DNA from 2 places in the Sporosarcina beigongshangi genome. Region 2 is predicted to be linked to the other one. Evidence: a T-box and tRNA genes for the amino acid it is inferred to sense, from the RefSeq annotation. Region 2 holds a T-box; the other holds one or more tRNA genes.
The links. A T-box is a leader RNA that pairs with one kind of tRNA and senses whether it is charged. The one in region 2 lies ahead of metG (methionine--tRNA ligase), so its partner is inferred to be a tRNA-Met.

Region 1 (6,228 bases), on a different contig from region 2:
CCATTGCATAAGCACCTCATTTATTACATTTCATCAATTACGCCTCGGCGTAATTGCGTCGGGATTTTGAATTGTGCATAGCACAATTAACTCCCCCAAAAATCCCTGACATCCGCCGGAGGCTTAACTTGAATCAACAAATGTATTTGCTGATTCAAGTTAAATTTTACCCTTAGAATACCCTCACTTCAAGTTATGCGAAGCAAGGGTATGCCTATCGTATTACTTTTCAAGAAATAATTTGTGAGTAAGGCGTGAAGCTGGACCACTTCGGAAGGACATGGTCAATCTTCATCACTAATACTGTTCGATCATCTGCCACCACTCCAAACTTACGCTCCATTTCACTGACAATGCGATCCGCGATTTTATCACAATCGAACTCTTCGTATTTGTCGAGCGTGCCATACAAAATTCTCTCTTGCTTCTCAAGTGCTACCTCCCCATTAAACATTCCATCCGTCATCATTAAAATAATATCCCCCGCCTTCAATTGTTCATTTTTCGCTTCAACAGAAAAGGACGGGAGAAATCCGACAGGGACAGACTCGCTATCCAATCTTAAAAAGTCATCTCCGCGCTTAATATACGTGCTCATAGAACCCGCCTTCCACGACCAAAGCCGACCATCCTGCAAATCAATCAACGCCAAGTCAAGCGTTGCATACATATCATCCAATCCATTCAATGACATCATATAATGTAGCGTATGCATCGCCGTTTCTGGATCCATTTTACGGTCCAAGCATTCTCGCATTAACCGGATTACCTTACGACTCTCCCGATAAGCGTTCAAATCCTGACCCATGCCATCCGACAGCAAAACGGCCGTAAGTCCGTCATGAATCGGAAACACCTCATAGGCATCTCCCGCTTGAAACGACTCACTCCCCGCTGTCGCGACAATTCCGTAATCGAGTGCGAAGCGGACGGCTGAACCAAATGTTAGTTGAATATGCGGGAATGGTTGCTGCTGCACAATCGACTTTGCGACTTGAAACGGCTCGTCGTACATTTCTTCAAGAACAGGTAAAATAAGTCGTTCCGCCACAGTCGTATCCGTTTCAAAATCCGACCTTTTTTCTGGGATGCAACAAACAATACGACGTGCTCCTCGTTCCCCCGATAAAATATCTATTTGAAAATACTCAATGTTTTTCTCTTGAAGTCGCTTGGCAAGCTCATCTTCCGCAGGCTTGTACACAGATAAATCCTCTTTCACTTCATTCATAATCTTATCCAAATGCGTGCTCATATCCCGCAATTGAAGCGCTAGCATTTTTCGACCATGCTGAAGCTGGCCTGTCAATAGACGAGTTGTCGCCTGCTCCTCCAATTCTGTTACAAGTCCGTTAAACCGAATACATTTATACTTTATCTTATCTTCAACGCGATGACGCGAGGCTTTTTTTGTCGGAGAGTACGTCGATTCCCATTCATACAATAGCCTGGCCATATCTTCATCCGCCGATTCCCAGCATTTTGCATAACGAAAACAAGACGCACACGTTTTAGGGATTACTTGGGGAATCGGTTCTTCCTGATTCCCCCTGGAGGAAAATCGTCCGCCAACAAGCGTTGACATGAATTCGGAGAACTGCTGGAAATCCACCAATTGTTCATCCAAACGTTCCGCCAACCATTTTTGACGTTTTTCTGTGGACTCCTGTTTTTCTGGATAGAAGACACTGCGAATAGCCCCTAGCTTTTGCGATGGAATCAATAAAAAGAGAAGCGTCGCAATACCGATTGTGACAAAATGCGAGCTATCTAACGGCAATGTCAAATCATATAGAAGGAAAAAGAGCGATACAGACGCTCCCCCTATTACAATCCCAATTTTTCCAAAACGACTGAGCGTACCTGCGACAAAGCCTGTCATCCCATATACAGCCATCATACCGGTAAATGATAACTCTGCTACTCCAATAATCGCGGCGATAATCATCGCAATCGTTGTTGCAAATGGTAGCCCCCCTATTAACGCAGAAAGCAAAATCGTGAGATGAATAAGTGTTCCAGCCACTGATACATAGCCCAGCATAAGTCCACTCATCCCCGTAGTCGCCATCGCCCCAACTAGACAAGCAGCGGCGAGGCGTTCCGGCGTCCACTTGCCAAAAAAGATTCGATCCACGGGCGGAAATGCGATAAATAGAAAAAAAGTCATGATTAATGCTAGTATTGCCTCAAAACCGATAGATAATTGGATGTTGATAGGCGGCTGCCCTACATACATGACAAATTGCCATGATACTTGCACTAGGATGATACAGCCAGCTACGGTTAATGGCACTGATTTTCGGAAGAACGGGTATCTGACAACTGTATTGAAAAGGGCAAGTAACAGTAGCTGAATAACTGCCTGTCCTACACCTAAAAAAGCACTCCCTACCATCCCTCCAACAAAAACCCACACGAGGTATTTTTTAAAGCGTGCTCGTGCTAGAGCCCAGACAGGAAGGAAAAAGGGCACCGCTGCGTCAAATAACACAGCTTGCGACAAGAAAAAGGTGCCAAACAAAAATAAGGTTGCAACGAGCATGTCAATTTTGTGCTTCTTAAACATTCCGATATACATACGAATTGGCTGACCTACCGGACGTGTCACGCTGTCTATCAATTTCATTTCCCATTCCCCCTATGTCTACTATGCTCCCAGTATACATAGGGAAACGGCGGGAAATTGTCTGTTCGTGACGACTACAAAACAAAATGTTTCGACTCGTTACGAACTATTTTTCTTTTTTCCTACGATAGCTTGACACTATGATAGTTCGCATGTAATATAAATATTGTTGTTCTGGAAGAAGATACAATCACGGCGGCGTAGCTCAGCTGGCTAGAGCGTACGGTTCATACCCGTAAGGTCGGGGGTTCGATCCCCTCTGCCGCCATACTGAAGTAAGCATAGTGCTTGTTGGAGCTAGACATCGGCTTCATATCTAAAAAAGCGACAGACATCGGGATTTCCCCATTGTCTGTCGCTTTTGTATATGACATATATTTTTTATTGAATTGAAACAGCTAGCAAGTTACCCTCTTCTTGCGCCGCGGCCACCGCGTTTCGATTCTGTCGCTCTCTTCAAAGTCGAGAGGCGTTCTTCACTATCCTTCATGAACTTTGCCATTTTCGTTTCAAAATTCTCTGGACGATCCACCGGGCTAGGACGACCACCTTGGCGAGGACGTTGAGGGCGTTGCGGACGTTCTGGACGTTGCTCAGACTCAGGCTTCGCTTTACGAATCGATAACCCAATTTTACCGTCTGTTCCTACATTCATCACTTTCACTTCAACCATGTCGCCTACTTTTAAATGTTCGTTAATGTCTTTGACATAGTTGTCTGCCACTTCACTAATATGGACAAGACCTGTCGCACCCGTCGGTAGCTCAACAAATGCTCCGAAGTTTGTGATTCCTGTTATTTTCCCCTGTAACTTGCTGCCTACTTCAATTGACATAAAAAAAATGCTCCTCCTTAGAATTTAAGCGGGCTCCTTTTAGGAGCCTTGCAACCGTATTAATGATTCTGTCAATTACGCCTCGGTGTAATTGCGTCGGGATTTTTAATTGTGCTCGCACAATTAACTCCCCTAAAAATCCCTGACATCCGCCGGAGGCTTAACGTGAATCAGCAGGGGATTTCTGCTGATTCAAGTAAAAAATACAGAATCCCTACTCTTATTATAGCCAACAAAAAAAGAGTGTCAATAAGACTACTCTTTTCCGTCGTCTTTTTTATCGTTTTTCTTCTTATTTTCTGGCACGGAGAAAATAATCTCATTATTTTCAGACAAAAAGTATTCTTTCCGCGCAAGCTTTGCAATATAATTATCGTCATCCAATTTAACAAGCTGCCTTTTCAACATTTCTTGTTCTTCTTGTACGACTTCAAGCTGCGCAAGCACATCCTTCCGCTGCTGCTCCTTTACCGCCAAAACCTGCTTTTGTTTGATTTGCATTTGTATTAAACCGCCAAAGGTAACAGCTACGATAATGGCAAACACCGTCAACCTGCGATATAACCTTACTTTCCTTGCATTTTTTCGATTTTCTTTCTGTTGCAGGGAACGGACATATTCAGTTTGAATCGTTGCAACCGTTGCCGGCGATTTTCTCTGCTGCTTTTGTTCCAAGTCCCGCACGTCCTCTCATCACATCACCATCGTTAGTCTATCGATTATATATCATTTCTTCCTCTTATTAAAGAGGTTTCTCGAAATGATGCGGAATAGCTTCACGAATGGGGTGAAAAGAAACACGACAATCTTAATTATCATACGAAAGACTTGCTGGATAATCGACATAACCAACCGAATAATGAACCATAACGGTTTGATGAAAATCATCAAGATGATTCTCCCGAGCAAACGGCATGGCTTATAAAATAAACTAGCATACAATAGCAGTCCACTAATCTGCGCAAACGGGTCATACATTCGCCATGCCCCGTCCCGAACAAGAAAAAGGACATAAAATGTCCCGCATCCGACAACAAACCAGCCAATGACCTCAAACCATACCGCACGCCTTCTAATGAATGACTTCTTTCCGGCATGCGCAGTTCCAGTCCCAATCATATCCATGAATGCCCCGGCAACAATACCTGTCCCAATCATTGCAAGTAGACTAAGAAACTGAACGGATAGACTCATCCAAACAATTTATGGAGGAAGTTCCGCGAACCTGCTTCTTCTTCGTCATATTGGATGGTGGCAACCGTGCCTTCCAATGTGAGAAGTCCTTTATCGACATCGAGATGGACGATGCGCAGTTCCTCTCCGCGTATTTGCAGCAATCCTTGCGATGTCCGAATCAAAAATTCTTCTTGATCGAAGCGATCGATTGATTTTACTGATGTGAGATCCATCCTCTTTCTGTTGCGCATTGTCACAACATGATCACCTGATGGGATTGTGTACGTAGGACTGTCCGTCTGGAATTGCATATGATGCTTCCCCCTTCGCTTGTATGTTCACAGTCATCTTATGCTAAGGACTAAAAAAACATGACAGGAGAATTTCTCTGTCATGTTGGTTAAGTTCATATCGATTGATGAACTTTTTACTTGTTTAATATACCCGAGAGAAGAGATTGGAAAATAAAGAATAGAGGGCTTTCTATAAAGAGTGTAAGTCCCCGAAGATGTAATTTCGGGGACTCTGGCACTTTGTACGATGTATTCCTTCTTTACTTTTTTAAAATCACAAATGGAAACACTAGTAGATAGGGAAGGCTTCAGCAACCAAAATTGCAGCTTTACAAATGCTACCAGCCCCTCTCTCAAAACCGAAAATCAACATCGTAACAATAAATGTGCTACATCCATGTCATCCTGGATAATATCAAGGTATCTTACCATGACGCTTTCAGGGCTATGATTGAACATCTTCATCTAAAAAAAATCCAATTAATAGGGGTAGTTTTGTTTTAGCAGAAGGAAGAGACCATTCGTTCCCACAATGGTTTAATTTTAACTGGGTCTGCAACGCAAGATAAAACCCATTCAGTTTCATTGGACAACAGTTCACATATAAGCTGAGCTGCATGTTTATGTTTTTGGGGTGTCATATTCTTAAAGACCTGATTAATGACACGGACGACGCCTTCTGGAAGTGATGTCTCAATTGTTTTCATTCCCAATTGTGCCCTGTCCGGATTGTACCTGTGAAGTAACACTCTTGATAAATGCGTCATGACATGGTGGAGCATACTTACTAACCAAATATCATTGCCCCGAGCAGACGATTTCTTATATTGAAAAAGGAACCATGCAACATCGTCGACAGCATCCTGAAACTCATTATCGGATAATTTCAGATTCTGGTTTTGTTTGAATTTCTCTAATTTATTGTTTGGATCGAAGAGGACTTTCATGAAATCCTTTTCGATATATGTGTGTTCTGTGACCGTAAACAGGTCTATATGCACACTTGCTTTGCTAATTGCCAAAACGCTTCGAGTTCGTCCAGTGTCTAGTCGGCCAATCGTGATCCACACACAATCGGAAACTATGTAAATTTATCACGCGTGTTGATTAACCAAAATTATACAGTGTTCAATTGATTTATCCTCCATTGAAAATCTATGGTTTCATTCAAACTAATACGCCACTCAATTGGCAGCTCATCACAAAGAAACATGCGTGTAAAACCTGCAAATGATAAGGGTTTTATGTGCTTTACCTTACTTCCTTGTACATGAATAAATTTCAGTAAAACATAG
Region 2 (6,228 bases):
GAGTGACTAGCACCCGAAAACAAAACTACAAATCTATTTCAAACAATAGTGGCGTATGATCTTGTCTTGGACCTGAATCAATCATTTCAGATTTAAGTACTTTATCTGCTATGCGATCACTCACTAGCCAGTAATCAATTCTCCAGCCAGAATTATTAATTTTACTTGTTTTAGCACGCTGAGCCCACCAAGAATAAATACCTGTCACATCACCGTGGACGTAGCGAAAAGTATCTGTAAATCCTTTTGATAGAAGATTTGTGAAACCTTGCCGTTCTTCATCTGTAAAGCCAGCTGAACGACGGTTATTGTCGGGGTGGGCCAGGTCTATTTTTTTATGCGCTACATTAAAATCACCTGTTGCAATAACCTGCTTTTCTTTATCCAAACCTGCTAGATAATCAGCATATTTTATATCCCAAATTTGTCGTTCTTCTAAACGCTTCAAACCATCGCCTGCATTCGGTGTATAAACTTGTGTTAAATAGAAATGATCAAATTCTAATGTGATCATGCGACCTTCCTCATCCATGGTGCTTGGTGCCCCAATCCTTGGGAAGGTGACGGAAGGTGTCAGGTGATTTTTATATAAAAACATCGTACCCGCATAACTCTTACGTGCGGGTTCTACTGAACTGTTCCAAACGATTTCGTAATCAGGAAACCTATCCCCAAGAATCTCCAAATGCTTTTTAGTAGGACCATTACTCGATAATTTTGTTTCCTGTATGGCAATAACTTCTGGGTTATTATCAATAATCGTATTTAAGACTGCTTGAGATAATAAAGCACGTGCTGAATCACTCGTTAATGCCGCATTTAGCGAATCAATATTCCATGAAATTAACTTCAATACCTTTCCTCCTCGTAATTTATTGGTTCCAGTCACTTAAACAAACACGTTAAATTCGTAAGTTTAAACTAGCATGTTTGTTTGAACTTTCATGATTGTATGTGTGTGACAGGCACCCGAAACTTCGAAATTTTGTAGATTGGGCGTTTTAACTAGCCCTCATAATCCATGTAGCAAACAACTTCAACATGACTCGAATGCGGGAACATATCCACAGGCTGCACTTCCTGCGTGCGATAGCCGCCATCTTCAAGAATACGTAAATCTCGCGCAAGCGTCCCTGGATTACACGAAACATAAACCACACGCTTCGGCTTATATTCCAAAATCGTATTCAACAGCTCTTCGTCACAGCCTTTGCGTGGTGGATCGACGACTAATACGTCGAATCGCTTGCCGTCTGCATACCATTTCGGAATGACGGCTTCTGCTGCACCCGCTTCGAAATAGGCATTGGTGATATCATTCAATTCCGCATTGCGTCTAGCATCTTTGATTGCTTCAGGGACAATTTCAACGCCATATACTTCCTTCGCTTTTTGCGCGATGAACAAGGAGATTGTGCCGATACCGCAATAGGCATCAATGACGGATTCGTTTCCTGTCAATTGTGCGTATTCTAGTGCCTGTCCGTAAAGGACTTCCGTTTGTTCTGGATTCACTTGATAGAAAGAACGAGCGGATATTTCGAAATCGATGTTGCCGATGGAGTCGACGATGACTGATTTGCCGTGCAATAAAATCGTTTCATCACCGAAAATGACGTTAGTTTTTTGATCATTGACGTTTTGCATAATGGACGTCACGCCTGGAATAACACGTTTAATCAATTCAATAGCCGCGTCTTTTTGCGTGAATTTCTTTTTGCGCGTCACTAAAACAACCATTACTTCGCCTGTTGTACGCCCTTTACGGACAATTAAATGCCGAAGCATCCCCAGATGAGTTCTTTCATCATAGGCGTCAATGCCCATCATATGGAGTTCATATTTCAACATAGCCATCAGGTCATCTGCCTCGTGACTTTGGATGAGACAGATATCTGTGTCGACGATGTGATGTGTGCGTGATTTGTAAAAGCCGGAAACGACTTTACCATCGCGCTCACTGAAAGGGATTTGTGATTTATTGCGGTAGCGCCATGGATCGTCCATTCCTTTGACAGGATGAACAGGCACATGTGGCAGCTTCGCAACGCGATCCATCACGTCACGCACGGTTTTCCGTTTTTGTACGAGCTGTCCCTCATAGGACAAATGCTGCATTTGACAGCCGCCGCATTCTGAAAATACATGACAAGGTGGCTCAACGCGATCTGGTGATGCTTTCGTCACCTTTAATAATCGTGCAAAGCCATAATTTTTCAACGTTTTGCCCACTTGGATTGACACTTCTTCACCAGGTAACGCACCGGGGATGAACAACGGATAGCCGTCTACTTTCGCAACGCCCGAGCCGTCATGCGTTAAATCCTCGACAAAGACATTCAATTTCTCATTTCGATTTACACTAAAAGACATTATTTTTCCTCCACATTTCAGATGTCTTTAGTTTACCATAGAATCAGGTTTAGCTATTTCTAAAGCGAATTGCTTTGCGCCTCTAATTTAGCCAACTCTTCTCCGATTTTAGCCGTATCAATACGCTCAAACAACGGCTCTACCTTTGAAAACTGATAGGATTTTTTCTTAATAACTTGCCACTTGAAATCCTGTAAGTTCAACATAGCCTTCACTTCATCACTTGAAGTAGGCAGAAATGGCGACAGCAACTGAGCGATATTGGCGATGATATGAACACATGTCAGTAATGTATTATCACAAGCTGCTTTATCCTCCGTCAGCTGTTTCCACGGTTGCTCGTGGTCAAAATATTTATTGGCAGCGCGAATCAATTCAAAGATTTCATCCAACGCCTGTTTAAAATGCCCTTCCTCGATTAACTGACCAACACGGGCGTATAACTTGTTAACATTCTCTTCAATGGTTTCGTTTATTTCTCCCTTTGTATTCTCTCCTCCATATGACTTCTCTAAAAATTTCAATGTCCGGTTAATAAAATTGCCGTACGCACCAAGAAGCTCGGCATTATGACTAGAAATAAATTCTCTCCATGAAAAATCAGTATCACGATTTTCAGGTGCATTCGTTGTTAAAAAGTAACGAATGGAATCTACATGGTAATGCTCTAAAATGTACGGAACCCATACTGCCCAGTTATTGCTGGTCGATAACTTCTTTTTTTCGAGCGTCAAATATTCATTGGAGACGATATGGGTAGGCAATGCTGGATTTTTAATGCCTAACAAGATTGCCGGCCAAATGATGGAGTGAAATGGGATATTATCCTTACCATGGACGTAGTAAGAAATCGTGTCTTCATTCCAAAATTCGTTGACATCATTTCCTGTTTGAGCCGCCCACTCAATACTTGCTGAGTAATAGCCTGAAACGGCTTCAATCCACACATAAACTTTTTTATCCTCGAAACCTTTGACTGGGATATTGACACCATTTCCGATATCTCTAGAAACTGCACGATCTTGTAGCCCCTCTTTCAAATAGCGTTTAGATAATTGTATGGCATTATCCCGCCACGCTTTATTAACATTGGCAGTCTCTACAACGGCTTCAAGTTCTTGTTGGAACTGACTTAATTCAAAATAAAAATGCTCCGTTATTTTCTTTACTGGCCTATTGCCGCATAGTTTACATACGGGTTTGATCAAATCTAAGGGATCTAAAATCGATGAACAATTATCGCATTGATCTCCCCGTGATTTCGCGCCACAGTTCGGACATTCCCCTTCTACATAGCGGTCTGGAAGAAACTTTTGGTCATGCTGACAATACATTTGCTCGATTTCTTTTTTATATAAAAATCCATTTTCCAGCAATGTTAAAAATATTTTTTGCACAGTTTGATGATGGTGCGGACTATCCGTTCTTGTGTATAAATCATAGGTGAAGCCTAGTTTAGTAAAACAGGCGATAAACTCATTATGAAATCGATCTGCTACTTCTTTTACGGTCACACCTTCTTGATCTGCACGGATTGAAATAGGCGTCCCGTTGCAATCACTACCCGATACATACAATACCTTGTCACCCTTTAACCGATAATAACGCGCCAAAATATCACCTGGTAATAATGCTGCAATATGCCCTAAATGCAACGAACCGTTGGCATAAGGCCATGCTCCTCCAATAAAAATACTCATGTTAACCTCTCCTTTTTCTAATAAATAAATGCAAAAAACCTCGCCCTCATCGAATAAATCGATAAGGACGAGGTTTAAAACTCGTGGTACCACCTTAGTTACGCAAACAACTCACATTGTTTGCCTCCAAAAGTACAAGGCTTGAAACGGCCTATATACTTTGACATTTGTAACAAGTGTCAAATCTTGTCGTAGCCTACTAGTGTAAACACGTTCAGTACGCAGCTCAGAGATCATGTTCAAACGATTCGACCGCTTCATTTCCACCGACAGAAGCTCTCTATAAGACATCCTCATTTTACTTTTCCTCTTCATCGCTTTTAGTTATTTCTATTCATAGTAATGAACTTCCTTAAAGAATGCAAGGGGATTCAATGCGATTTTTTCTATCCATCACTTTTCTTCCTCAATCCGCTTCCTCAATCCGCTTCCTCACTGCACTGTCCATTGGAGCAACGACAAAGGCGACAACAAGCCCACCAATAAGAACGATGAATGGTGCGTAAAACATTAGAAAATGTGTCATCAACTATCCCTCCTTATGCATGGTAATTGCCCTTTCCACGAACATAATCTTTATCAAACAAGAACAGGCGCATGAGCAAATACAATGAAGGGATTAGTAGCCCAAGTCCCATGATGAACACGACGATTAGCGAAATCGCCATCGCTGGGTTCGTGAAGCTGTCGTAAATCGTCAAGTATGGGTACAACAAATACGGATAGTGAGATGCGCCATAGCCATAGAAGGCAAAGGCGAATTGCCCGATAAGCAATAGGAACGCCAACCCGTACTTACTGCGTTTCCATAGCAGCCAAACCGTTCCGACAAACATTAGAAATGATACTAAGAACATCGGCCAGAAAGTTTGGATATTGCTATAATGCTCTGGGTTGTGGTTTCTTAGCTCAACAATGATGCCGCCTGCTGTGATCATCGTTGGCAATGCCCAAATGAGCGCATATTTGCGCAGTAGCTTTGTCGCTTCTACATCACGTGCTTTATTGGCGTACCATGTTAAAAACACGGCTGATATATAAAGTGTCGCAGCAATGCTCAGCACAACAATCGCCCAGGTCAATGGACTTGTAAACAGCACCCAATAATCGAGCACGGGATTGCCATCTACCATTTCAACAAAACCGCCTTCTGAAATCGTCAACACAATAGATAGCGAAGCTGGAATGAGTAAACCCGCAATGCCATACATGAAGGAATAGCCTTTATGACCACGTGCCCCATATGTTTCAAAGGCATAATAGGAGCCCCGAATCGCCAGCAAAATCACACCTATACTAACAGGCACAAGCAATGTCGTCCCGTAATAAAATGCCGTTTTCGGGAAAAAACCGATAATCCCTACAAAGAAAAACACGAGGAAAACATTCGTCACTTCCCAAACAGGCGATAAGTAGCGCTGGATAATATTCGTCAAAATACGTTGACGTCCCGTCAGTAAGCTATAGGCATTGAAGAATCCAGCTCCAAAGTCAATCGCGCCTACTAGGATATAGCCAAATAAAAAGGTCCATAGCACCGAAATTCCAAGTATTTCGAGCGTCATAACATATCGCCACCTTTCTCCGTATGACGATCTTCAATTTCACGTTCAACCGGATTATTTCGGAACATCCTCCGCAAGACGACGACACTGCCGACCCCTAGAACGAGATAGAGGAGTGAGAACAACACTAACATCGTATCTACTTGCCCACTCGTTGTTGCCGCGTCCTGTGTGCGCATGATGCCCCGTAGGATCCATGGTTGCCTACCAACTTCCGCCATCCACCAACCTGCTTCAATCGCCAGGATAGAAAGCGGTCCTCCAAATACTATGAGCCAACGGAACCATTTCGTTGTCACCATCTTCCAACGACGTTGTGTACCGAGCCAAAACACGCCAGACAGCACCGTCATCCAGATACCGATCGTTACCATGATGTCGAACAAATAATGGATGTACAAGGGTGGTGTATCTTCTTCCGCAAATTGGTCGAGTCCAATCACTTCTGCGGTTGGATTATTATGAGCTAATATTGATAATGCGAAAGGTATTTTGATCGCATACTTCACTTCTTCATCATCCAACACACCATAGAGAATAAGCGGCGCATTGCCTTCTGTTTCAAAATGCCATTCAGCGGTGGCTAATTT

Region 1: it encodes a tRNA-Met, which carries the amino acid that the T-box ahead of metG (methionine--tRNA ligase) is inferred to sense. The anticodon was not compared.

The regions. Positions count from the first base shown of each region.
Region 1 is NZ_JAWLIR010000039.1:40,712-46,939, reverse strand. It holds gene R2B77_RS15235 (SpoIIE family protein phosphatase) at 230-2,629, opposite strand; tRNA gene R2B77_RS15230 (tRNA-Met) at 2,824-2,897, shown strand; gene R2B77_RS15225 (S1 domain-containing RNA-binding protein) at 3,036-3,464, opposite strand; gene R2B77_RS15220 (septum formation initiator family protein) at 3,720-4,139, opposite strand; gene yabQ (spore cortex biosynthesis protein YabQ) at 4,191-4,658, opposite strand; gene yabP (sporulation protein YabP) at 4,655-4,951, opposite strand; gene R2B77_RS15205 (hypothetical protein) at 5,434-5,955, opposite strand; gene R2B77_RS15200 (hypothetical protein) at 6,190-6,228, opposite strand, start outside.
Region 2 is NZ_JAWLIR010000028.1:34,608-40,835, reverse strand. It holds gene R2B77_RS12795 (exodeoxyribonuclease III) at 26-853, opposite strand; gene rlmD (23S rRNA (uracil(1939)-C(5))-methyltransferase RlmD) at 1,006-2,373, opposite strand; gene metG (methionine--tRNA ligase) at 2,433-4,073, opposite strand; T-box leader at 4,134-4,397, opposite strand; gene cydS (cytochrome bd oxidase small subunit CydS) at 4,480-4,599, opposite strand; gene R2B77_RS12780 (cytochrome d ubiquinol oxidase subunit II) at 4,613-5,638, opposite strand; gene R2B77_RS12775 (cytochrome ubiquinol oxidase subunit I) at 5,635-6,228, opposite strand, start outside.